DNA from 3 places in the Hominilimicola fabiformis genome. Region 1 is predicted to be linked to each of the others. Evidence: predicted binding sites of a transcription regulator. Region 1 holds the regulator's gene; each other region holds the start of a gene.

The links. Region 1 encodes Rex, which represses fermentation and respiration genes when NADH is low (regulators of the CRP and FNR family bind a similar motif). Its sites were predicted from a motif close to ATTGTTAANNNNTTAACAAT; they were not measured.
Region 2: the regulator Rex is predicted to act here: its motif matches at 2,981-3,000, upstream of gap (type I glyceraldehyde-3-phosphate dehydrogenase).
Region 3: the regulator Rex is predicted to act here: its motif matches at 4,399-4,418, upstream of LKE05_RS07490 (phosphoenolpyruvate carboxykinase (GTP)).

What each region holds. Positions count from the first base shown of each region.
Region 1 covers NZ_JAJEQM010000007.1:114,514-122,480, forward strand. The annotation lists gene LKE05_RS06575 (DUF4340 domain-containing protein) at 1-428, shown strand, start outside; gene LKE05_RS06580 (alpha/beta hydrolase) at 431-1,228, shown strand; gene LKE05_RS06585 (redox-sensing transcriptional repressor Rex) at 1,386-2,024, shown strand; gene LKE05_RS06590 (Asp23/Gls24 family envelope stress response protein) at 2,037-2,852, shown strand; gene uvrB (excinuclease ABC subunit UvrB) at 2,873-4,837, shown strand; gene LKE05_RS06600 (hypothetical protein) at 4,839-5,219, shown strand; gene uvrA (excinuclease ABC subunit UvrA) at 5,235-7,967, shown strand, end outside.
Region 2 covers NZ_JAJEQM010000024.1:7,635-15,601, reverse strand. The annotation lists gene LKE05_RS13190 (BlaI/MecI/CopY family transcriptional regulator) at 1-316, opposite strand, end outside; gene LKE05_RS13185 (RsmF rRNA methyltransferase first C-terminal domain-containing protein) at 328-1,683, opposite strand; gene gap (type I glyceraldehyde-3-phosphate dehydrogenase) at 1,861-2,874, opposite strand; gene rpoC (DNA-directed RNA polymerase subunit beta') at 3,115-6,918, opposite strand; gene rpoB (DNA-directed RNA polymerase subunit beta) at 6,953-7,967, opposite strand, start outside.
Region 3 covers NZ_JAJEQM010000008.1:148,927-156,893, forward strand. The annotation lists gene LKE05_RS07470 (beta-galactosidase) at 1-139, shown strand, start outside; gene LKE05_RS07475 (beta-galactosidase) at 136-2,148, shown strand; gene uxuA (mannonate dehydratase) at 2,162-3,229, shown strand; gene LKE05_RS07485 (DUF6062 family protein) at 3,258-4,010, opposite strand; gene LKE05_RS07490 (phosphoenolpyruvate carboxykinase (GTP)) at 4,541-6,322, shown strand; gene LKE05_RS07495 (LemA family protein) at 6,466-7,032, shown strand; gene LKE05_RS07500 (TPM domain-containing protein) at 7,034-7,783, shown strand.

The sequences.
Region 1 (7,967 bases):
CGTCATACAACATTGTAAGTAAATTGCAGGCACTTGTTGATATTTCGGAAGTTAAGAGTGTAACGGTAGAGTATAACGGAGCAGAACATACGATTGACATAACTCATAACGATTCGGATATGACTTTTGTGCTTGACGGTCAAAAGGTTGATACAAAGATAACACAAGCAATATACAAGAGCATTGTCGGTTTGGCGGTTGACGGAGTATATAAAGACGAAACACTCGGCGATACCGTTATGAAAATAAAATATAAAGGTATCAAGAGCAGTTCTGATACAGAAATCGAATTTAAGAGTATTGATGATTTGTACTGTGCTTTAATCCGCAACGGTAAAACAGAATTTACAATCAAGAAAAGTAAGCTTAATGAATTTATGGATTTATTCAATACTTATGTTGAAAATCCGGAAAAGCAAGGAGATTAATTATGGAGAATTTATGGAATGACGTGATTCCTTATTGGAACGAAGAATTTATAGAGGCTGATGAAACAGCGGCAAGAAAACCGACTATAACGGCATATCCTGCAAATTCAAAAGGTGCTGTTATTATTTTTCCGGGTGGTGGCTATGTAATAAGAGCCGACCACGAAGGTACTGCATATGCTAAGTGGTTGCAGTCAATCGGTCTTACTGCATTTGTGGTTGAATACAGAGTTGCACCGTACAAGCACCCGGCTGAGATAAGCGACGCAATGCGTGCGGTTAAATATGTCAGATACTATGCGGATAAGTATGGCATTGATAAAGATAAAATTGCCGTTATGGGTTCAAGTGCCGGCGGACATTTGGCAGCGTCGGTTTCGGTTCATTACGATAAAAAAATGTATGAAGATACAGATGAAATAGATAAAGAAAGCTGTAAGCCTGATGCGACAATTTTGTGTTACCCTGTAATAGATATGTTCGAATACAGACATGACGGTTCAAGAAAAAACTTGATAGGTGAAAGAGCATTACATTCTGATAAAGAGCTTATGTCGCTTTATAAACACGTCACACCTAATACACCGCCTACATTTATATGGCATACATCATCAGACCAGGCAGTACCGGTAGAAAATTCTTTGATGTACGCCGACGCACTAAGCAAAGTGCAAGTTTCGTATGAAATGCACATATACCCAATCGGTTCTCACGGCTTGGGCTTGGCAGACAGTATACCGCACGTTGCACAGTGGAAAGATTCTCTTGAAAAATGGATAAAACTTAATGATTTAATTTAAGTAACTAATGTCACAATAAGTCAGTATCGGCTTGTTGTGACATTTTTTTATATGTGTAAAATGTCAAAATACAAAAAAATACATTTAAAAAGACTATACAAAACGAAATGAGTGTGATATAATAAATGTTATATAATTAACAAGGGGTTTAGAGGACATGAGTGAAAATGAAAAGAAAGTTCCTACGGTCGTAGTTAAACGTCTGCCACGCTATTACAGATATTTGGGCGAACTTTTAAAGCAGGATATAAAGCGTATTTCCTCAAATGCACTTAGCGTAAAAATGAACGTGACTGCATCACAAATCAGACAGGATTTTAACTATTTCGGCGGTTTCGGTCAGCAGGGATACGGCTATAATGTCGAACATCTTTATAACGAAATCGGTGACATATTAGGACTTAATGACGGAGATACTACTGTTATAGTCGGAGCCGGTAATCTCGGCAGAGCATTGGCAAGTCACGATACGTTTGAAAAAAGAGGCTTTAAACTTGTAGGCATTTTTGATAATGACATTAATATAATTGGTACAAAAATCAATGGTATAGAAGTTATGTCAATAGATAAGCTTGAGGAATTTTTGAATTCGCATAGAGTTGACATCGGAATTCTTACCGTACCGAAAGCGGCAGTAATGGAAACGGCTGAAAAATTAGTTAATTGCGGAGTTAAAGGTCTTATGAACTTTTCGTATACCGAACTTAAATTCGATAAGGACGTAGCGGTGGAAAACGTTCACCTTTCAGATCCGCTTATGACATTGTCATACAAAATCAAGCAAAATCAGAATTAAGGTGTTATAATTATGAGAGTTATCGCATTTGTAGGTCCGAGTGGAACAGGAAAGAGTTACAGAAGTGTTATGGTTTCGCAACAATACGGAGCTGACGCTATAATTGATGACGGCTTGCTTATTTCTCATGGAAAAGTTATAGCCGGCACATCTGCCAAAAAAGAACCGACAAAAATTGCGTCTGTTAAACACGCACTTTTTATGAATCCGTCGCAGGTAAATGAAATAAAAAAAGTTCTTAAAAGGAATAAGATTAAGTGCCTTATGATTTTGGGTACATCTGACGGAATGGTAAATAAAATTGCTAAAAATATCGGTGTTCATGAGGTTGAACAAATTATAAGAATAGAGGATGTTGCAACACCCGAAGAAATGAATATGGCACTTAGAATGCGTACAGTTGAAGGGAAACACGTTATTCCTGTTCCGACATTTGAAATAAAGAAGGAATTTTCAGGATATTTCTTGCATCCGTTAAGAAGATTTCAAAAAAATCTTGATTCGGAAATAACAACCGCCGAGGCTGATAAATCAATTGTCAGACCCACATTCAGTTATATGGGTGACTATATTATCTCAGATAACGTTATAAATTCAATAGCAATACATGAGGCACAAAAGATCAATGGACTAATTAAGGTGCAAAATATAAACCTAAGAAAAACAGGACACGGTGTACATATAGATATGACAGTCATTTTACAATATGGCTGTGATATTTTTTCTGTATGTAAAAATATTCAGCTTGCAGTCAGAAATAATGTTGAACAATATACGTCGATAAATGCAAGAAGAATAAATATACTTGTTAAAAATCTAAGGAAATAACCAGTAAGAAGGGGAGCTGTATGGATAAATTTGAACTTGTTTCTGAATTTAAACCACAAGGAGATCAGCCGCAGGCAATTCAAACACTTGTTGACGGAATAAAAAAAGGCGAGAAATGCCAAACTTTGCTCGGTGTAACAGGTTCGGGAAAAACTTTCACTATGGCAAATGTCATTGCACAAGTGAACAAACCTACCATTGTACTTGCTCATAATAAAACCCTTGCCGCACAGCTTTGCAGTGAATTTAAAGAATTTTTTCCAAATAACTGTGTTGAATTTTTCGTGTCGTATTACGATTATTATCAACCAGAGGCATATATTCCGCAAACCGATACGTTTATCGAGAAAAATTCACTGACCAATGATGAAATAGATAAACTACGTCACAGTGCCACATTTGCTTTGCTTGAAAGAAAGGACGTTATAATCGTAGCAAGTGTATCTTGCATATACGGTTTGGGCGATCCTGAAGATTATAAAAATCTTATGCTTTCTTTGCGTGTAGGAATGGTAAAAGACAGAGATGAGCTTCTAAAAAAACTTGTTTCAATGCAATATGAAAGAAATGATATTAACTTTGTCAGAAACAAGTTTCGCGTCAGAGGTGACGTGGTGGAAATATTTCCGTCCAATAACGGTGAAAACGCTATTCGTGTCGAGTTTTTCGGCGACGAAATAGAACGTATTTGCGAAGTAAACGTAGTTACAGGTGAAATTGTAGGTGTAAGGCAACACGCAGTTATATCTCCGGCCTCTCACTATGTTACAACCAACGAAAAAATGATTGCGGCACTTGCAGGAATAGAGGCTGAAATGCGTGAACAGGTTAAGTATTTCAAAGAACGTGATTTACTTATCGAGGCACAAAGAATTGAACAGCGTACAATGTACGATATAGAAATGATGCAGGAAATAGGATTTTGTCAAGGTATAGAAAACTATTCAAGACATATAAGCGGTCGTGCTCCGGGAAGTGCACCGTATACGTTGCTTGACTATTTTCCTGACGATTATCTTATGATTATAGACGAGTCACACGTTACAATACCGCAGGTGCGTGCGATGTATAACGGTGACAGAGCCAGAAAGGAAACGCTTATTAAATATGGTTTCCGTTTGCCGAGTGCGGCTGATAACAGACCTTTGAAATTTGAAGAATTTGAAGATAGATTAAATCAGGTAATATTCACAAGCGCGACACCGTCAGATTATGAAAAAGAACATTCAACGGTTGTTGCGGAACAGGTTATCAGACCGACAGGACTTCTTGACCCTAAAATAACAATTAAACCTACCGAAAATCAAATTGATGACCTTATCGGTGAAATTAATAAGCGTACCGAACAAGGTTTTAGAACGCTTGTGACAACGCTTACAAAACGTATGGCGGAGGATTTGACCGATTATCTTACCGGTGTAGGTATTAAAGTTCGTTATATGCACTCCGATATATCGACAATCGAACGTGCGGAAATTATCAAAGATTTGCGTATGGGTGAATTTGATGTACTTGTCGGAATTAACCTTTTAAGAGAAGGACTTGATATACCCGAAGTTGCACTTGTTGCGATACTTGACGCGGATAAAGAAGGTTTCTTAAGAAGTGAAATGTCACTTATTCAGACTATCGGTCGTGCCGCGCGTAACAGTGAGGGACAAGTTATTATGTATGCCGATACGGTTACAAAATCAATGAAAAAGGCGATTGACGAAACAGACAGACGTCGAGGTATTCAGCAGAAGTTTAATGAAGAACACGGCATAATACCAAAGACAATTAAGAAAGACATCAGAGATATTATAGAATCATTAAAGCCTATTGAGGACGATACCGAAACCGCAGAAGAAAATATCATAAATTACGAAAAGACCATTGCCGAGCTTCAGGCTAAGATGATTAAAGCGGCTGAAAATCTTGAATTTGAAGAAGCCGCGGCTTTGCGTGACAGAATACGAAAATTAGAAAAAGAAATGAGTGAATAAAATGGATTATGAGCTTAAAAATAAGCTTGTTAAGATAATTTCAAAAAATATTCTCACTCCTGTTATATATATGATTGAAAACGATAATCTACTTGATTTTATATGTTTTTGTGATAGAAATATAAAAATGCAGGAAATATATAATGTAGAACAGCAAATAAAAGAGGTTACAAACAAAAATGTTGAGATAATCGACATTCGTGAATTCGGCGAATCGGAAAGAATTGAAGTGATAAATCAAGCGACTTTAATTTATTCCGAACATCCGCTGATCGAAAAAATATTTGCTCAATCAATGATGGAAGATTTTAAAATTGCTATGGATGAAAGAAAGGACGTTCAGCAGAGATATAAAGAATGCGGAACGTGCTATTTACAGTAAAACAGAGGTAAATCAATGGAAAAGGATATTATAATTAAAGGTGCAAGAGAGCATAATCTTAAAAATATCGATGTAAAAATACCACGAGAAAAGCTTGTCGTACTTACGGGGCTTTCGGGCTCCGGTAAATCATCTTTGGCGTTTGATACAATTTATGCAGAGGGACAAAGAAGATACGTAGAGTCACTGTCGTCATATGCAAGAATGTTTCTCGGTCAAATGGAAAAGCCAGATGTAGATTATATTGACGGTTTGTCGCCTGCAATCAGCATCGACCAAAAAACAACATCAAAAAATCCACGTTCAACAGTCGGTACAGTTACCGAAATATACGATTATTTAAGACTTTTGTATGCCCGAATCGGTATACCGCATTGCCCTAAATGCGGTAAAGAGGTTCAAAGACAGAGTATAGACCAAATTGTTGACAAAGTTATGTCATTGGGCGAAGGTACAAAAATTCAAATTCTTGCGCCTGTTATACGCGGTAAAAAAGGTGAGCAAAAAAAAGTATTTGAAAATGCAAGAAAAAGCGGATATGTGCGTGTAAAGGCCGACGGTGAACAATATGATTTAAGTGAGCCGATAGAGTTAAAGAAAACGCAAAAGCACAACATAGAAATTATCATAGACAGATTGATTATTCGTGAAAATATTGTTCAGAGACTTACCGATTCACTTGAAACAGCCATTGCATTGACAGGTGATGTTGTGCTTGTCGAGGTTATCGGCGGAGAGATTATGTCTTTCAGTCAGAATTTTGCGTGTGATGATTGCGGTATCAGTTTGCAGGAGCTTACTCCGAGATTGTTTTCTTTCAATAATCCATACGGTGCGTGTGATAATTGTGACGGTTTGGGTGCGTTGTCTAAAATCGACCCCGACCTTGTTATAGCAGACGAAAATTTAAGTATAATAAACGGTGCTATTTCAGCGACAGGCTGGGCAAATGCAAATAAAAAAGATTCGATGGCTTATATGTATTTTACAGCCCTTGCAGATTACTACGGATTTGATGTAAATACACCGTATAAAGATTTGCCGAAAGATATACAAAACATTATTCTTTACGGAACAGGCGATACAAACATTCCTATGAATTATGAACGCAGTTACGGCAGCGGTAAATACAGTGCACCGTTTGAAGGCGTTATAACAAACCTTGAAAGACGTTATAATGCCAACACATACGATTATGTAAAGAACGACATTGAACGTTACGTCAATGACGTAACTTGTCCGAAATGTCACGGTGCAAGACTTAATGATGAAGTGCTTGCGGTTACAATTAACGGAGTTAATATATATGAATTTACAACTATGTCTATCCAAAAAGAAATGGATTTTGTAAATTCATTGGAGCTTACCGACCGTGAAAAAATGATTGGCGAACAGATTTTGAAAGAAATCAAGGCAAGACTTAAATTCTTGCTTGACGTAGGTCTTGATTATCTTTCATTGTCACGTTCGGCAGGGACTTTGTCGGGCGGTGAGGCACAGAGAATACGTCTTGCAACTCAAATAGGCTCGGGACTTATGGGAGTGTTGTATATTCTTGACGAGCCGAGTATCGGACTTCATCAACGTGACAATGACAGACTTATCGAAACACTTAAACATCTTCGTGATTTGGGTAATACGGTAATCGTTGTTGAACACGACACCGATACAATGTATGCCGCAGATTATATTGTTGACATCGGTCCGGGAGCAGGTGTAAACGGCGGTGAACTCGTAGGAGAGGGTACCGTTGAAGATTTGATTAAATCACCTCGTTCAATAACGGGTAAATATCTTAGCGGTGAACTTAAAATTGAAGTACCTAAGGAACGCAGAAAACCGACGGGTTGGATTGAAGTGCGTGGTGCAAAAGAAAATAATCTTAAAAACATCAATGTAAAAATACCGACAGGTGTTATGACTTGTGTCACAGGTGTTTCGGGTTCGGGTAAGTCGTCATTGGTAAATGAAATACTTTACAAAAAACTTGCTCACGTTTTAAATCGTGCAAGAACTCATGCCGGCGCACATAAAGAGATAAAGGGCATAGAACAGCTTGACAAAATCATTGATATAAACCAGTCACCGATTGGAAGAACACCACGTTCAAATCCGGCAACATATACAAATGTTTTCGGTGATATTCGTGAAGTCTTTGCATCTACAAATGAGGCAAAAGTGCGTGGTTATAAATCAGGACGTTTTAGCTTTAACGTAAAAGGCGGACGTTGTGAAGCTTGTAGCGGTGACGGTATAAAGAAGATAGAAATGCACTTCCTGGCGGATATATTTGTTCCTTGCGAGGTATGTAAGGGTAAGAGATATAACAGAGAAACTCTTGAAGTTAAATACAAGGGCAAAAATATTTATGAAGTGCTTGAAATGACGGTTGATGAGGGTGTTGAATTTTTTGGAAACATTCCGAAGATAAAGAGAAAACTTGAAACTTTACAGGAAGTCGGTCTTGGATATATCAAACTCGGTCAAAGCTCAACAACTTTGTCAGGCGGTGAAGCACAACGTGTTAAACTTGCAACGGAGCTTTCAAAGAGAAGTACAGGGAAGACGATTTATATTCTTGACGAGCCTACAACAGGACTTCATACTGCTGACGTTCACAAACTTACGGAAGTGCTTGATAAACTTGTTGAGGGTGGTAATACCGTTGTTGTAATCGAACATAACCTTGACGTTATAAAAACCGCAGACTATATCATTGATATGGGACCTGAGGGCGGCGATAACGGC
Region 2 (7,967 bases), on a different contig from region 1:
TCTTTAGTTCCTGTTTATCTGCCAAATTTACAACAGAAGTAAAAAGTTTTACGGGTGAATTATCAAAATATTTTTTCATCAATTCTTCCAATTCATCGTTTTTTACTTCATCTTTCGTTATAACAGGGGTACAAAGAAATTTATCCTCTCCACGCGATATATAACCCTTTTTTATGCACTTATTTATCACCGTATATGTAGTGTTTCTGTTCCAGCCAATATCAATATTAAGTATTTTTGCAATTTCACCTGCGGTTATACTGCCCTCACGCCACAAAACATCCATAACCTTACGTTCAGATTCAAACAAATTCATAATTTTTCTCCCTATCTTTTCAATCTCAAATATTTAGGAAAATGATTTTTCAGTATTCCGTTTGACGCTTTTCCCCAACCTATCGGATAACCGTTTACAGTTACGGCACACCAACCTTTTTTATCACATTCGACTGTATTACCCATAAGATACTTTTTAAGTTCTTCACTGTCACATTCAAAATCAACGGTATTCTTAAAATCTTCTTTTTTAAGTGCCAAACACAACGCATATGACGGCTCAAATCTGTTTTTACGATATATTCCGAGATTAAGACCGTTTCTGACAACCTTAATTTTATCAACGTCAATACATTTCGGTTTCAAGTAAAGCTGTTCTCCAAACAGACAAAATTCACCGTCAAGTTCTGTATTCAAAAACTCTTTTTCAAATTGTCTGTACACCTTTTCGGCATCCGTCATACTTGTTTTTTTAGGCTTACTTACTTCACTTTCATAATTGTCCAAACTGTGAAACAGTGCCACAAAATGTCCCTCACCGTTATTTTTATGAGGAAAAATTCTTCGCGTTTTGCTCATATCATAGTCGGAATTTGACCACTCCCCTCTGCCTTTAGACAGCATATCAAGATTATTCGGTTCTACAAGTTCCACATTATAATTTTCAAGCATATACGCACACACCTGCTCATTTTCCTCCGGTGCAAATGTGCACGTTGAATACACAATATATCCGCCGCCTTTAAGCATTTTCATTGCACAATCAAGTATATGTTTCTGTCTTACGCCGCACGAAACCGTATGTTCAACACTCCATTCGTCCACTGCCTGCGGCTCTTTTCTGAACATTCCCTCACCGCTGCACGGTGCGTCAACTATAATCTTGTCAAAAAAATGCACATATTTTTCAGCCAGCTTTTGAGGTGTTTCATTTGTGACTACTGCATTAGTCAAACCAAATCTGTCTATATTGTCAGACAATATATTTGCACGATTTTTTACAATTTCATTTGCTACAAGCAATCCGTTTTTGCTGATAAAAGCACCTGCCTGAGTAGCCTTACCGCCGGGTGCGGCACACAAATCAAGTACATAATCGTCACTTTCAATATTCAAAGCCGATACGGTTGACATTGCGGACGGCTCCTGAAAATAAAAAAGTCCCGCAAGGTGATAAGGGTGATTACCTGAAATTTTAGACTTATCCGCATAAAATCCGTCGCTGCACCAAGATACATTCTGAAGTTCACCAAATTCTTTGATTACTGCGTCTTTTGCACCGACTTTTGATGTATTTATGCGTATTCCCGTAAATATTGGAGTTTCGTCCATTGATTTTATAAAATCATCATACTCATCTCCGAGCATTTTTTTCATTCTGTCCTCAAATTTTTCAGGCAATCTCATACTTATCCCCTTTTTCTTTTTTACTATAACAATAGTATAAATTAAATTTTAATTTGTGTCAATATAAAAGACAAAAAAGTGGCGGTCAATGATCGCCGCTACGAAGTTTTGCAGAAAATTCAAGCATAAAAAAACAACTGCCATAAAGGCAGTTGTTTAAAAAAGTTCAAATTGTGATTAGCAATTTTCTGAGAAATACTTAATTGTTCTAACCATCTGTGATGTGTATGAGTTTTCGTTATCATACCATGAAACAACTTGTACTTCGTAAAGACCGTCACCGATTTCAGCAACCATTGTTTGTGTTGAATCGAATAGTGAACCGTATCTCATACCAACGATATCTGATGAAACGATTTCATCTGTGTTGTAACCGAATGATTCGTTTGAAGCAGCCTTCATAGCAGCGTTGATACCGTCAACTGTAACGTCACCCTTAACAACAGCTGTAAGGATTGTTGTTGAACCTGTTGGAGTTGGAACTCTCTGAGCTGAGCCGATAAGCTTACCGTTTAGTTCAGGAATAACAAGACCGATAGCCTTTGCAGCACCTGTTGAGTTAGGAACGATGTTTACAGCAGCAGCTCTTGATCTTCTTAGGTCACCCTTTCTTTGAGGACCGTCAAGAGTCATTTGGTCACCTGTGTAAGCGTGAATTGTGCACATGATACCTGACTGAATTGGAGCGTACTTGTTAAGTGCGTCTGCCATAGGAGCCAAGCAGTTTGTTGTACAAGAAGCAGCTGAAATGATGTTGTCGCCCTTCTTTAGTGTTTCGTGGTTTACGTTGTAAACGATTGTTGGTAGGTCGTTGCCTGCAGGAGCTGAAATAACAACTTTCTTAGCACCGGCATTGATATGAGCCTGAGCCTTTTCCTTTGATGTATAGAAACCTGAGCATTCAAGAACTACGTCTACGTCAAGGTCGCCCCATGGACAATTATTTGCATCAGGGAAAGCGTAGATTTTGATTTCCTTACCATCAACTGTGATTGAATCTTCACCTGCTGAAACTGTATCAGCCTTTTCATACTTACCTTGTGATGAATCATACTTTAGTAGATGAGCAAGCATCTTTGGGCTTGTAAGGTCGTTGATAGCAACAACTTCATAACCCTCTGCGCCGAACATCTGTCTGAATGCAAGACGTCCAATACGTCCGAATCCGTTAATCGCAACTTTAACTGCCATTTTAAATTCCTCCTAAAAAATATATATATTTTTTTATCTTTGAGTGAGCATAGTATATGCCCATTTATATATATTTTACATCAAATTTATAAAATATACAAGCCTATATGTTAAATTTATATCATTTTAATGATTAATTCTTCCTTTTGCACAAAAAGCAGCCTATTTATATCAGTTTTATATATAATTTTTTTAAACAAAATGAACTGCTGTGAAAATTCACAGCAGTTCATAATTATTTTATTCTATTTCTTCGTTGTCAACTTCTTCGCCGTCGATAGTAATATTAATATCTTTATACATACTCATACCTGTACCGGCAGGAATAAGTTTACCGATGATAACATTTTCCTTTAGACCAAGAAGTGGGTCAACCTTACCCTTAATAGCTGCATCTGTAAGAACCTTTGTTGTTTCCTGGAATGATGCGGCTGAAAGGAATGATTCGGTTGCAAGAGAAGCCTTAGTGATACCAAGAAGTACAGGAGATGCAGTTGCAAATTCAGTACCGCCCTTTTCCTTAACTCTCTCGTTTGCCTCTTCAAGTTCAAACCTATCAACAAGTGAACCGATAAGAAGATCAGTTTCGCCTGCCTCTTCAACTCTAACCTTACGCAACATTTGACGTGTGATAACTTCGACGTGCTTATCGTTGATGTCAACACCCTGCATACGGTATGTTCTCTGAACTTCACGTGCGATATAAACCTGAACGGCATGAGGACCTCTGATATGAAGAATATCATTAGGGTTTACAGAACCCATTGTAAGTTCGTCACCCGCCTCAATAACGTCACCGTCATGAACTTTAATACTTGAACCGTATGGAATTGTGTAAGTCTTAGCTTCACCTGTCTGGTCATTGGCAACTGTAACTTCTCTCTTACGCTTTGATTCTGTTACAGTAATTGTACCGCCGATTTCTGAGATTATAGCAAGACCCTTTGGACGTCTTGCCTCGAAAAGTTCCTCGACACGAGGAAGACCCTGTGTAATATCGCTGCCTGACGCAACACCGCCGGCGTGGAAAGTACGCATTGTAAGCTGTGTACCCGGTTCACCGATTGACTGTGCGGCAATAATACCAACTGCCTCACCGACATTAACAAGTTCACCTGTAGCAAGGTTTGTACCGTAACATTTAGCACAAACACCAATTTTTGACTTACAAGTAAGTACGCTTCTGATATATACTTTTTCGATACCGGCATTAACAATATTATTAGCCTGTACGTCTGTTATAAGTTCACCGTTCTTTGCAAGAACTTCGCCTGTTTCAGGGTGAATAACATCCTGCATAGCTGTACGGCCGACGATACGGTCATATAGCGGTTCGATACTTTCTTTACCGTCAGTGATTTCAGTTACCCATTCGCCTTCATCAGTACCGCAGTCGATTTCACGAACGATAACATCCTGTGATACGTCAACAAGACGACGAGTAAGGTAACCTGAGTCGGCTGTTCTAAGAGCTGTATCTGTAAGACCTTTACGCGCACCGTGTGATGAAATGAAGTATTCAAGTACGTTAAGACCTTCTCGGAAGTTAGCACGGATAGGAATTTCGACTGTTCTACCCTGTGTATCCGCCATAAGTCCACGCATAGCTGCAAGCTGACGAATTTGGTTAACGCTACCACGGGCACCTGAGTCAGCCATCATAAAGATTGGGTTGAACTCACCAAGGTGTTCCATCATGGCGTCTGTGACATCAGATGAAGCCTTTGCCCAAATTTTAATTGTCTGTTGATAACGTTCTTCATTTGTAAGAAGACCCATCTGATACTTTTGCATAATTCCTTCGACTTGCTTTTCAGCGTCAGCAAGGATAACTTGTTTCTTTTCAGGAACTTCGATATCTGATACGGCAACAGTTATAGCACCTCTTGTAGAATACTTATAACCTGTGGCCTTAATCTTATCAAGCACTTCGGCTGTTTCTGAAGTACCGCAAACTCTGATACACTTATCAATAATTTTACCAAGCTGTTTCTTACCTACAACAAAGTCGATTTCAAGGTCAAATTCATTTTCAGGATTTGATCTGTCAATATAACCGATATGCTGAGGAATATTATTATTGAATATAATTCTACCGACAGTTGTACCGATAAGTTTTGACTTTTCTACTCCGTTAATCTTCTTTGTAACTTCAACAAGAATTCTTTCGTGCAGAGTTACTTCGTGGTTATAATAAGCAAGAAGTGCCTCATCAAATGTAGTATACTTCTTTATTACAAGTTTCTTAGCCTCACTTATTAATTTCTTTAGTGAAATTTGAAGTGATTTATTAGGTAATACCAAAGTTACAGGATTTGCGTGAATTTCTGTTTCATTCATTGCAACTTCCGGCAACTCTCTCATATATTTAAGAGCCTCTCTTACATCAGTAAAGCTCTTGATTGGTTCTTCTTCATTGTATATAACAACGTTTTCTTCCTGTTCCATATCAGAAAGTCTTTCGATTAATACATTGATTTTAGGTTCATCATCAAGAATTGTATCAATAATTCTGTCATAATGTTCCTTTTGAATTGTCAGGTAGTAAGAACCCAAAATCATATCCTGTGTAGGAACAGTTACAGGGTGTCCGTCCTGCGGTTTAAGCAAGTTATTTGCTGAAAGCATTAGGAAACGTGCCTCGGCCTGTGCCTCCGGTGAAAGAGGAACGTGGATAGCCATCTGGTCACCGTCGAAGTCGGCGTTATAAGCCGTACATACAAGCGGATGAAGTTTTAGAGCACGTCCTTCAACAAGTTTTGGCTCAAATGCTTGAATACCAAGTCTGTGAAGTGTAGGCGCACGGTTTAGAAGTACAGGATGCTCCTTAATTACGTCCTCAAGAACGTCCCAAACTTCCGGCTTTGTTCTCTCAACCATTCTCTTTGCACTCTTTATATTATGTGCAAGTCCGCGAGATACAAGTTCTTTCATTACGAAAGGCTTAAACAATTCGATAGCCATTTCTTTTGGCACACCGCACTGATAAATCTTCATTTCCGGACCTACAACGATAACGCTACGACCTGAGTAGTCAACACGCTTACCAAGCAAGTTTTGACGGAAACGTCCCTGCTTACCTTTAAGCATATCCGAAAGTGATTTTAGCGGTCTGTTACCCGGTCCTGTTACAGTTCTTCCGCGACGACCGTTATTGATAAGTGCGTCAACAGCCTCTTGTAACATACGTTTTTCGTTTCTGATAATAATATCAGGAGCGCCAAGTTCAAGAAGTCTTTTTAAACGATTGTTTCTGTTTATAACTCGTCTGTAAAGGTCGTTAAGGTCAGACGTTGCAAAACGTCCGCCGTCAAGCTGTACCATAGGTCTAAGTTCCGGCGGAATTACCGGAATAACAGTCATAATCATCCATTCAGGTCTGTTACCCGAAAGTCTGAATGCCTCTACAATTTCAAGTCTTTTAATAATTCTTGCTTTCTTTTGTCCTTGTGTAGCGTCAAGCTCTTCCTTTAATTCTCTTGAAAGTTCTTCAAGATCAATTCTTTCAAGCAAAGTCTTGATAGCCTCTGCACCCATACCTGCTTTGAACTTATCTCCATACTTTTCATATGCCTCACGATATTCAGTCTCTGAAAGAATCTGATTTTGCATAAGGTTTGAAGTACCCGGATCAGTTACAATATATGATGCAAAGTAAAGTACCTTTTCAAGCTGTCTTGGAGAAAGGTCAATGATAAGTCCCATTGATGACGGAACACCTTTGAAATACCAAATATGTGAAACAGGAGTTGCAAGAGCAATATGTCCCATTCTTTCACGTCTTACTTTTGCTTTTGTTACTTCAACTCCGCAGCGTTCGCAGACCTTTCCTTTAAATCTGATTTTCTTATATTTACCACAGTGACACTCCCAATCCTTTGTAGGACCGAAAATCTTTTCACAGAATAATCCGTCCTTTTCAGGCTTAAGAGTACGGTAGTTTATGGTTTCAGGCTTTAAAACTTCACCGTGTGACCAACTTAGTATTGTCTCGGGAGAAGCTAAACCGATTTTAATTGCCTCAAAGCTGTTAAATTCTAACATCTAAAAACCTCCATAGTCTATTCACACGTCATGATTATATTTCGTCGTCATCGCCGAAATCAATATCATCAGAATCATCAACGCCGAAATCATTTTCGTCTGAATCATCCAAAACCATACTTGCATCATTAAGATCATTTTCATCAAAAGTATCTGTAATTCCGTCCTTGTCCTCCATTGTTTGTACAAGTTCTTCGCTTACAACACCTTCGTCCTCATCTTCAAATGATGCGTCAAGGTCGATTTCTTCCATATTATGATTAAGAATCTTAATATCAAGTGCAAGTGACTGAAGTTCCTTAACAAGTACCTTAAATGATTCAGGAATACCTGACTTAGGAATATTTTCACCCTTAACGATTGCCTCGTATGTCTTAACACGACCGACAATATCGTCAGATTTAACTGTCAGGATTTCCTGCAATGTATAAGCGGCACCGTAAGCCTCCAAAGCCCAAACTTCCATTTCACCGAAACGCTGACCGCCGAACTGAGCTTTACCGCCCAAAGGCTGTTGAGTAACAAGTGAGTAAGGACCTGTTGAACGTGCGTGAATCTTATCATCAACAAGATGGTGAAGTTTCAAGTAATACATGACACCGACTGTAACAGGGTTATCAAACTTTTCACCCGTACGTCCGTCATATACGACTGACTTAAAGTCAGGTCTTAAACCTGCCTCTTTAAATGCAAGTTTTATATCTTCGTCCTGTGCACCGTCAAATACAGGAGTTGCAAGTTTAATAAATCTTCCTTCTCTTGCCTTTGACTTAGCGTCAATTATATTTTGTCTGAAATTATCGTCAATAATTGTATTTTCAAGCTGTTCACGAGTCTTTAAGCTTAGACATCTGTATGCGTAGCCCAAGTGCATTTCAAGCACCTGACCGATATTCATACGAGAAGGCACGCCCAAAGGGTTAAGAACGATTTGTAGTGGTGTACCGTCTTCAAGGAATGGCATATCTTCCTGCGGCAATACTCTTGAAACGACACCCTTATTACCGTGACGGCCTGCCATCTTATCGCCGACAGAAATCTTTCTCTTT
Region 3 (7,967 bases), on a different contig from region 1:
AGATGACTGCATAATTATTTTAAATCACAATGAAAATGAAGTTGATACAAACATTAAAGGAGTGTCGCTGTTTGACGGTTCGGAATTTGACGGAGTATTGGACGGCTACGGAGTACAATTTTTGGAGGGCAGTATATGATATACAAATTTAAAGAATTTAAAGATGAACCGCTTTTGATAAATCATTTGAATATGGGCGGTAAAAATCCGAAAGGTGAAGAAATTAATGTCACAAGCAGATATTTCACACGAAACGGAAAACCTTGGATAGGCGTTATGGGCGAGTTCCATTTTTCGAGGTACAGCAGAGAGAATTGGCACAGAGAACTTGCAAAAATGAAAGCCGGCGGTATAACTATTGTTTCAACGTATCTGTTTTGGATATACCACGAAGAAATTGAGGGTAAAATGGATTTTGGCGGCGACAATGACATCAGAGCGTTTATCGAAGAATGTAAAGATGTCGGCTTGGACGTTGTAATTCGTATAGGCCCTTGGGCGCACGGCGAGTGCAGAAACGGCGCTTTCCCCGATTGGCTTTTGAAAAAGGATTATAAACTTCGTGACAACAACGAAGAATATCTGGCGGTTGTTAAGAAGTGGTATCAGAGCATATATAACGAAGTGAAAGGACTGTTCTACAAGGACGGCGGAAACATAATTGCGGTACAGATTGAAAATGAATTTGTCGACAATGCCGAGCATTTGGCAAAACTTAAAGAAATAGCCGTAGAATGTGGATTTATTGCACCGATATACACAGTTACAGGCTGGAACAGTGCATCGGGTGCGAAAATTCCCGTTGATGAGGTTGTGCCTGTATTCGGCGGTTATTGTGAGGCACCGTGGGAAAATCATATGAACAGACTGTCGCCGTCACCGCACTATTTCTTTAACAGAATGAGAAACGATTCCGCAATCGGAACGGATCTTATCGCAAAAACTCAGAGTGACGGCTGGCAGCTGCCGTATGAGCGTTATCCGTTCGCAACGTGTGAGCTTGGCGGCGGTATAGAGGTTACACATCACCGCAGACCGATTATAAAGCCTATGGATATATATGCGGTGTCGCTTGTAAAGCTCGGTGACGGAAACAATCTTGTCGGCTATTATATGTATCACGGCGGTACGAACAAAATAGGCGAACTGTCAACTTTTAACGAAACAAAGGCGACAGGCTATCCGAATGATTATCCGATACTTTCGTATGATTTTCAAGCACCGTTGTCGGAGTACGGAGAGGTCAGAGAACAGTACGGATTGCTTAATATGCTGCATATGTTTGTAAACGATTTCGGCGAAGAATTTGCACCGATGATTGCGGTTGATTCTGCAAATTCGGTGGCGGCAGACGATACAAATTCTTTGCGTTACGGTATGAGAACGAACGGCAAAAGTGGGTTTGTGTTTGTAAATCATTATCAGAGATTGACAGAACTTGCAGATATTGAAAATGCGGTGATAAGTGCGGGAAATGTTGAGTTTACGCCGATTGACGTAAAGGGAGAAGTGAGTTTCTTTATGCCGTTTAATATGAAAATGGGCGACAGTGTGCTTGAATATGCGACAGCACAGCCGTTATGCAAGTGCGATGATACATATTTCTTTGCGGAAATACCGAATATCAAAGCGGAATACAAATTCAGCAAAGGCAGTGCAAATATTGTTACAGTGCCGTTTGAAAATGCTAAGTATATGCGTAAATTAAACGGAACGGTGTATATTGGCGGAGGTTGTAATTTGTATGAGGAAAACGGACAAATACACTCTGTTGAGGACGGCGAATATATTTGTCAAAAATGGAACGGCAGTGAATTTGAAACACTTAAAATCGGTCAGTCGGCAAAGCAATCAAATGTTGAAATCACAGGTGTGGAAAATGCACCGTTTGAGCCGAAGTATAAAGAAGAATTGTGCATTGGCGGAGAAAGAGAACTGACATGGAAGAAAATCAATGTTGACGGCGGATACGGATTTGCCGAGATTGACTATGTCGGTGACGTGGCGCAAATTTATGCGGACGGTGAACTTGTTGCAGATGATTACTATTATGGCAAGACGTGGCGAGTGCCTTGTAAATTGCTTTACGGCAAAGAATGTTATATGGTAATATCGGAAATGAAAGACGATTTTTATAAGGAATTTTAACAGGAGAGATAAAATGGAAATGACATTACGTTGGTACGGTTCAGAATTTGATACCGTAACGTTAAAGCAAATACGACAAATACCGGGCGTTACGGGCGTTATAACAACACTTTACGATACCGCACCGGGTGAAGTATGGAGCAGAGAAAGAATTAAAGAAATGAAAGATGAAGTCGAAAAAAGCGGACTTCATATAAGCGGAATTGAAAGCGTAAATGTTCATGACGCAATTAAAGTCGGAACATCGGACAGAGATAAGTACATAGACAATTATATTGAAACTCTTGAAAATCTCGGAAAAGAGGACATTCATCTTGTGTGCTATAACTTTATGCCCGTGTTCGACTGGACAAGAAGTGAGCTTGCAAGAAAACGTCCCGACGGTTCAACCGTGCTTGCATACAATCAAGATGATATTGATAAAATCGTTCCCGAGAAGATGTTTGAATCTATTTCAAAGGATATGAACGGCACTGTTATGCCGGGTTGGGAACCTGAGAGAATGGAAAAAGTAAAAGAGCTTTTTGAAATGTATAAGGATGTTGACGATGAAAAGCTTTTTGAAAATTTGAAGTATTTTCTTGAAAGAATAATGCCTGTATGTAATAAGTACGATATAAAAATGGCAATTCACCCCGATGACCCAGCTTGGAGCGTTTTCGGTTTGCCGAGAATTATCATTAATAAGCAGAATATACTTCGTATGATGAAAATGGTTGACGATGTGCATAACGGCGTTACTTTCTGTTCCGGTTCGTATGGAACAAACCTTGAAAACGATTTGCCCGATATGATTCGTTCATTAAAGGGAAGAATACATTTTGCGCACGTCAGAAATCTTAAATTTAATTCACCGACCGATTTTGAGGAGGCGGCACACTTGTCATCCGACGGTTCGTTTGATATGTACGAAATAATGAAAGCACTTTACGAAATCGGATTTGACGGTCCTATCCGTCCCGACCACGGAAGAATGATATGGGACGAAGTGGCTATGCCGGGTTACGGACTTTACGACAGAGCGTTGGGTGCGACATATCTAAACGGTTTGTGGGAGGCTATTGAAAAAAGTTCAAAATAACAAAAGTGAGGCTATAATAGCCCCACTTTTATTTTTCTTCATAGTCATTATTGATAAAACCTGAAATTTTGTCGATTGTTCTGATTGGTGCGTCTTGTGCGGTACCCCATTCCATATCTTTGTTGCGATAGTCGAATTTAAGTGTGAATTTATGTATATCCTGCTGTATTCTTGAAAGTTCAGTCTCTTGCTTTTCAAACAGGCAGGCAAGGAATTGAGCTGCTTGTGAGTCTTTTAATGATTTCGGCACTGTATCAACAAGCAATTTCATATGCTTTAAGCATACACCTTTTGATTTATTGAATTTTTCTTTAAACTTTTCGTCATTTGCCCACATATACAAAAGCACATCGGCATATCTTTCCATAGTGTGATTGATTTTGTCACACACAACACAGCCGTCCGATATACCGTCAAGCTTTTCGGAAAGTGCTTTTGAAAAATCAGCCAAGCCTGTTTTCTTAAAAAGACCGCCTTTTTGATTTTTTAAAGCCGACGCGGATTTTTTCAGCGTATCAAGCTTTTTGCGTATTTCCTCTAAATGTGTGTCAAGCACAAGCGACAGTGCAAGTTTGTTTGACATACCGAAAAGCATTGAACAGTGATGGTTGCAAAAGCCTTTTTCGTTTGATTCCATACGAAATTCAGGCTCCATCATTGCCGCACCGAGTGCGTAGTCAAGCGTTTCTTTTTCAAGTTTTTTCTCAAGTTCACAAAGCGGACATTCGCAGTCTGTATCGTAAACTTCATTTACCGGTATTGTATAAATTTGTTCTTTCATAAGTAATAAATCTGCCTTTCAAATAGCTATATTGCAGATAAAACCGCTGTGGTTTTGTCTGCAATGTTTTTTGGAGTGTGAGGTGCAACCTCACTGAAAATCATTTCCGGCGACCTGTGCGGCAGAAATGGCTTAAAATCTAAAGTTTCGACTTTGGAGGAACTTTGTGATTTTTTCTCTGAAAACACTCAAAAATTACATCTGTGATGTGATTTTTGGAGCTGTCGGCATTTTGTCGACAGACTCGGTTATATGGTTATTATAACACCTAAAAGACTGCCTTTCAAGGACAAAAACGAAAGTTGTATTCTGCAAATTCAAAAAGGTTATGATTTATTTGTGCAAAACGTCACATTTTTAACGAAAAAGTAACGTATTTCTGATAGTAAATGATAAAAAAATAAAAAAATCATTATAAATTCTTTAAAAAAAACAAAAAATATGTTATAATATATTCGTAAGTAAAATAGAAAACAATGTTACAAAATAACACTGTATAAAATTAAAAAATGTATTGGAGGATTTTTACCATGACAGAAAACAAGACAGTTCTTGCATGGCTTGAAGAAATGAAAGCTATGTGTCAACCTGACAATGTTGTTTGGATTGACGGAAGTGAAGAACAGCTTGAGGCTCTAAGAGCAGAGGCTGTTGAAACAGGTGAAATGATTAAACTAAATCAAGAAAAGCTTCCTGGATGTTACTATCACAGAACAGCTGAAAACGACGTAGCTCGTGTAGAAGACAGAACATTTATCTGTACTCCTACGGAAGAAGAAGCCGGCCCAATCAATAACTGGATGGCTCCTGACGAAATGTATGCAAAGCTAAAGAAACTATATACAGGTTCAATGAAGGGCAGAACAATGTACGTTATCCCTTATTCAATGGGTCCTATAGGTTCACCTTTCTCAAAGATCGGTATTGAGCTTTCAGACAGTATCTATGTTGTACTTAATATGGCTATTATGACAAGAATCGGTCAAAAGGTTCTTGATCAGCTTGGAAATGACGAAAACGCTGAATTCATCAAGTGTCTACACGCTAAGAAAGACGTAAATCCTGATGACAGATACATCGTTCAATTCCCACAGGATAACACAATTTGGTCAATCAACTCGGCTTACGGCGGTAACGTTCTTCTTGGTAAGAAGTGTTTCGCTCTAAGAATTGCATCATATCTTGGTAAGAACCAAGGTTGGATGGCTGAGCATATGCTAATTCTTGGTCTTGAAAATCCTCAAGGCGAAGTTAAGTATATCTGTGCTGCATTCCCATCAGCTTGCGGTAAGACAAATCTTGCAATGCTTATTCCACCGGAATACCTAAAGAACAAAGGTTACAAAGTATGGACAGTCGGCGATGATATTTCATGGCTAAACATCGGTCCTGACGGCAGACTATATGCTATCAACCCTGAAGCAGGTTTCTTCGGTGTTGCTCCTGGTACATCAGTAAAGACAAACTTCAATGCTCTTGAATCAACAAAGAAGAACACAATCTTCACAAACGTTGCTCTTAACAATGCAGACAATACAGTTTGGTGGGAAGGTCTTGACAAGAATCCTCCTGTTGATGCAACAGAATGGAAGGGTTCAAAGGTTAACGGTCCTGAATACTCTGCAGCAGGTAACAATCTTGCTCACCCTAACTCAAGATTTACAGCTCCGGCTATCAACTGCCCATGTATCTCATCTGAATTCGAAAACCCACAGGGCGTTCCTGTAGAGGCTATTGTATTCGGTGGCAGACGTGCTAAGTGTGCTCCGCTTGTATATCAATCAAGAGATTGGCAGCACGGTACATTCGTTGGTGCTACAATGGCATCAGAAACAACAGCAGCTGCTGCAGGTGCAGTAGGTGTTGTTAGACGTGACCCAATGGCTATGAAACCGTTCGTAGGCTACAATATGGCTACTTACTGGGGTCACTGGCTTGAAATGGGTAAGAAGCTTGGCGACAAAGCTCCGAAAATCTTCCACGTTAACTGGTTCAGAAAAGATGACGAAGGACACTTCATGTGGCCTGGTTTCGGTGACAATATGCGTGTACTTCTTTGGATTCTTAACAGATGTGCAGGTAAGGTTGACGCTGTTGAAAGCGAAATCGGTTACCTACCAAAGCCTGAAGATATCGACCTAACAGGTCTTGAAGACGAAAATGTTGATATTAAGGGTCTTCTTACAATCGATAAGCAGGTATGGCTTGAAGACGTTGCAAATATCGAAGAATATTTTGCACAGTTCGGAGATAAACTTCCGAAGGAAATGGCTGACGAACTTGCTAAGTTAAAGGCTAACCTTTCTAAGTAATTTTAATTACAGTGTATTAAGAATTTAAAAGCAGACAAAATCCTTATGGTTTTGTCTGCTTTTTTTGTTGACATTTATAGACACATAGGTTAAAATGTAAGTGTATAATATATACAGATTATTTATAGAAAAGAGGAGAAAATATGAAGAAAAAAGGTGTAATTATCGGTGTTATAATAGCGGTAATCGTAATTATAGCGGTAAGCATTATAGGAAGTTACAACGGACTTATAAGTTTAGAAGAATCGACCAACACGGCATATTCCGATATACAGGTTCAACTTCAAAGACGTATGGATCTTGTACCGAACCTTGTTAATACGGTAAAGGGATATGCGGCACACGAAACAGAAGTGTTTACTGCAGTTTCTGATGCTCGTGCAAAACTTGCCGGTGCGGGAACGGTTGAGGAGGCAAGTGAGGCAAATGAAGAACTTTCATCGGCACTTAGCAGATTGATTGCAATTTCGGAATCATATCCGGAATTAAAGTCAAACGAAAACTTCTTGTCACTTCAAGATGAACTTGCAGGTACGGAAAATCGCATAGGTGTTGCAAGAAAGGATTATAATGACGCCGTTCAAAAATATAACGTAAAAATACGTTCATTCCCTACAAACATATTTGCAAATATGCTTGGTTTTGAAAAGAAACAGCAGTTTGAGGCAGACAGTGCGGCACAATCTGCTCCTTCTGTAAGTTTTGATTGATATGAGTAGGGGGAAGATACGTTTCGCGGCATTAATTTCCGCAATATTTGTTTTATTTATAAATATTTGTGCGTTTGCGAAGGTTGATATACCGAATCATACGGATAGATTTTTTATAAATGACTATGCGAATGTTATTGACAGTGAAACAGAGGATTATATATTTGAAAAAGGTAAGGCGTACAATGCTAACGGCGGACCGCAAGTTGTTGTTTTGACAATGGAAAGTATAGACGGAAACGACCTTGAAGACTTTTCGATTGAAACGGCGAGAAAATGGGGGATTGGCGATAAAGACGCGGATAACGGAGTTCTTATTCTCCTTGTTATGGATAGTCGTGATATTCGTATCGAAGTCGGTTACGGACTTGAGGGCGTTTTAAATGACGGTAAGTGCGGTCGATTTATCAGAAATGCAACAGATTCTTTGTCGGCAGGTGATTACAGCGAGGGTATTAAGCAGATTTATGATTCGGTAATCGGCGAACTCGAAGACCCGACACCCGATGAAGAAGATGATGATGACACTATGGTTGAAATAATGACATATGTAGTGTTTTTCATAGTTTTAGCGATTGTGGTATTTATCACTAATATCAAAGGACGTGGCGGACGTGGCGGACATGGCGGCTATCGTAGCGGCGGCGGTTACTATGGCGGCGGATTTTCCGGCGGAAGCAGCAGCGGAGGAGGCGGATTCTCCGGCGGCGGCGGAAGTTTCGGCGGCGGCGGTGCCAGCGGTAAATTTTAATATTGAATCAGATGTCGAGAAATTAGTTCGGATTTTGTGAAAATGAACTCATCGGCGTACGTTGGTACGTTAGAGTTTATTTTCGCAAAAAGTGCACAGGCAAGCCGTATATCGAAGATAGGCTTGCCTGTTATTTGTTATAGCTATAAATTAAGTTGTAAATATAAAAAATAATGCTTTGCAC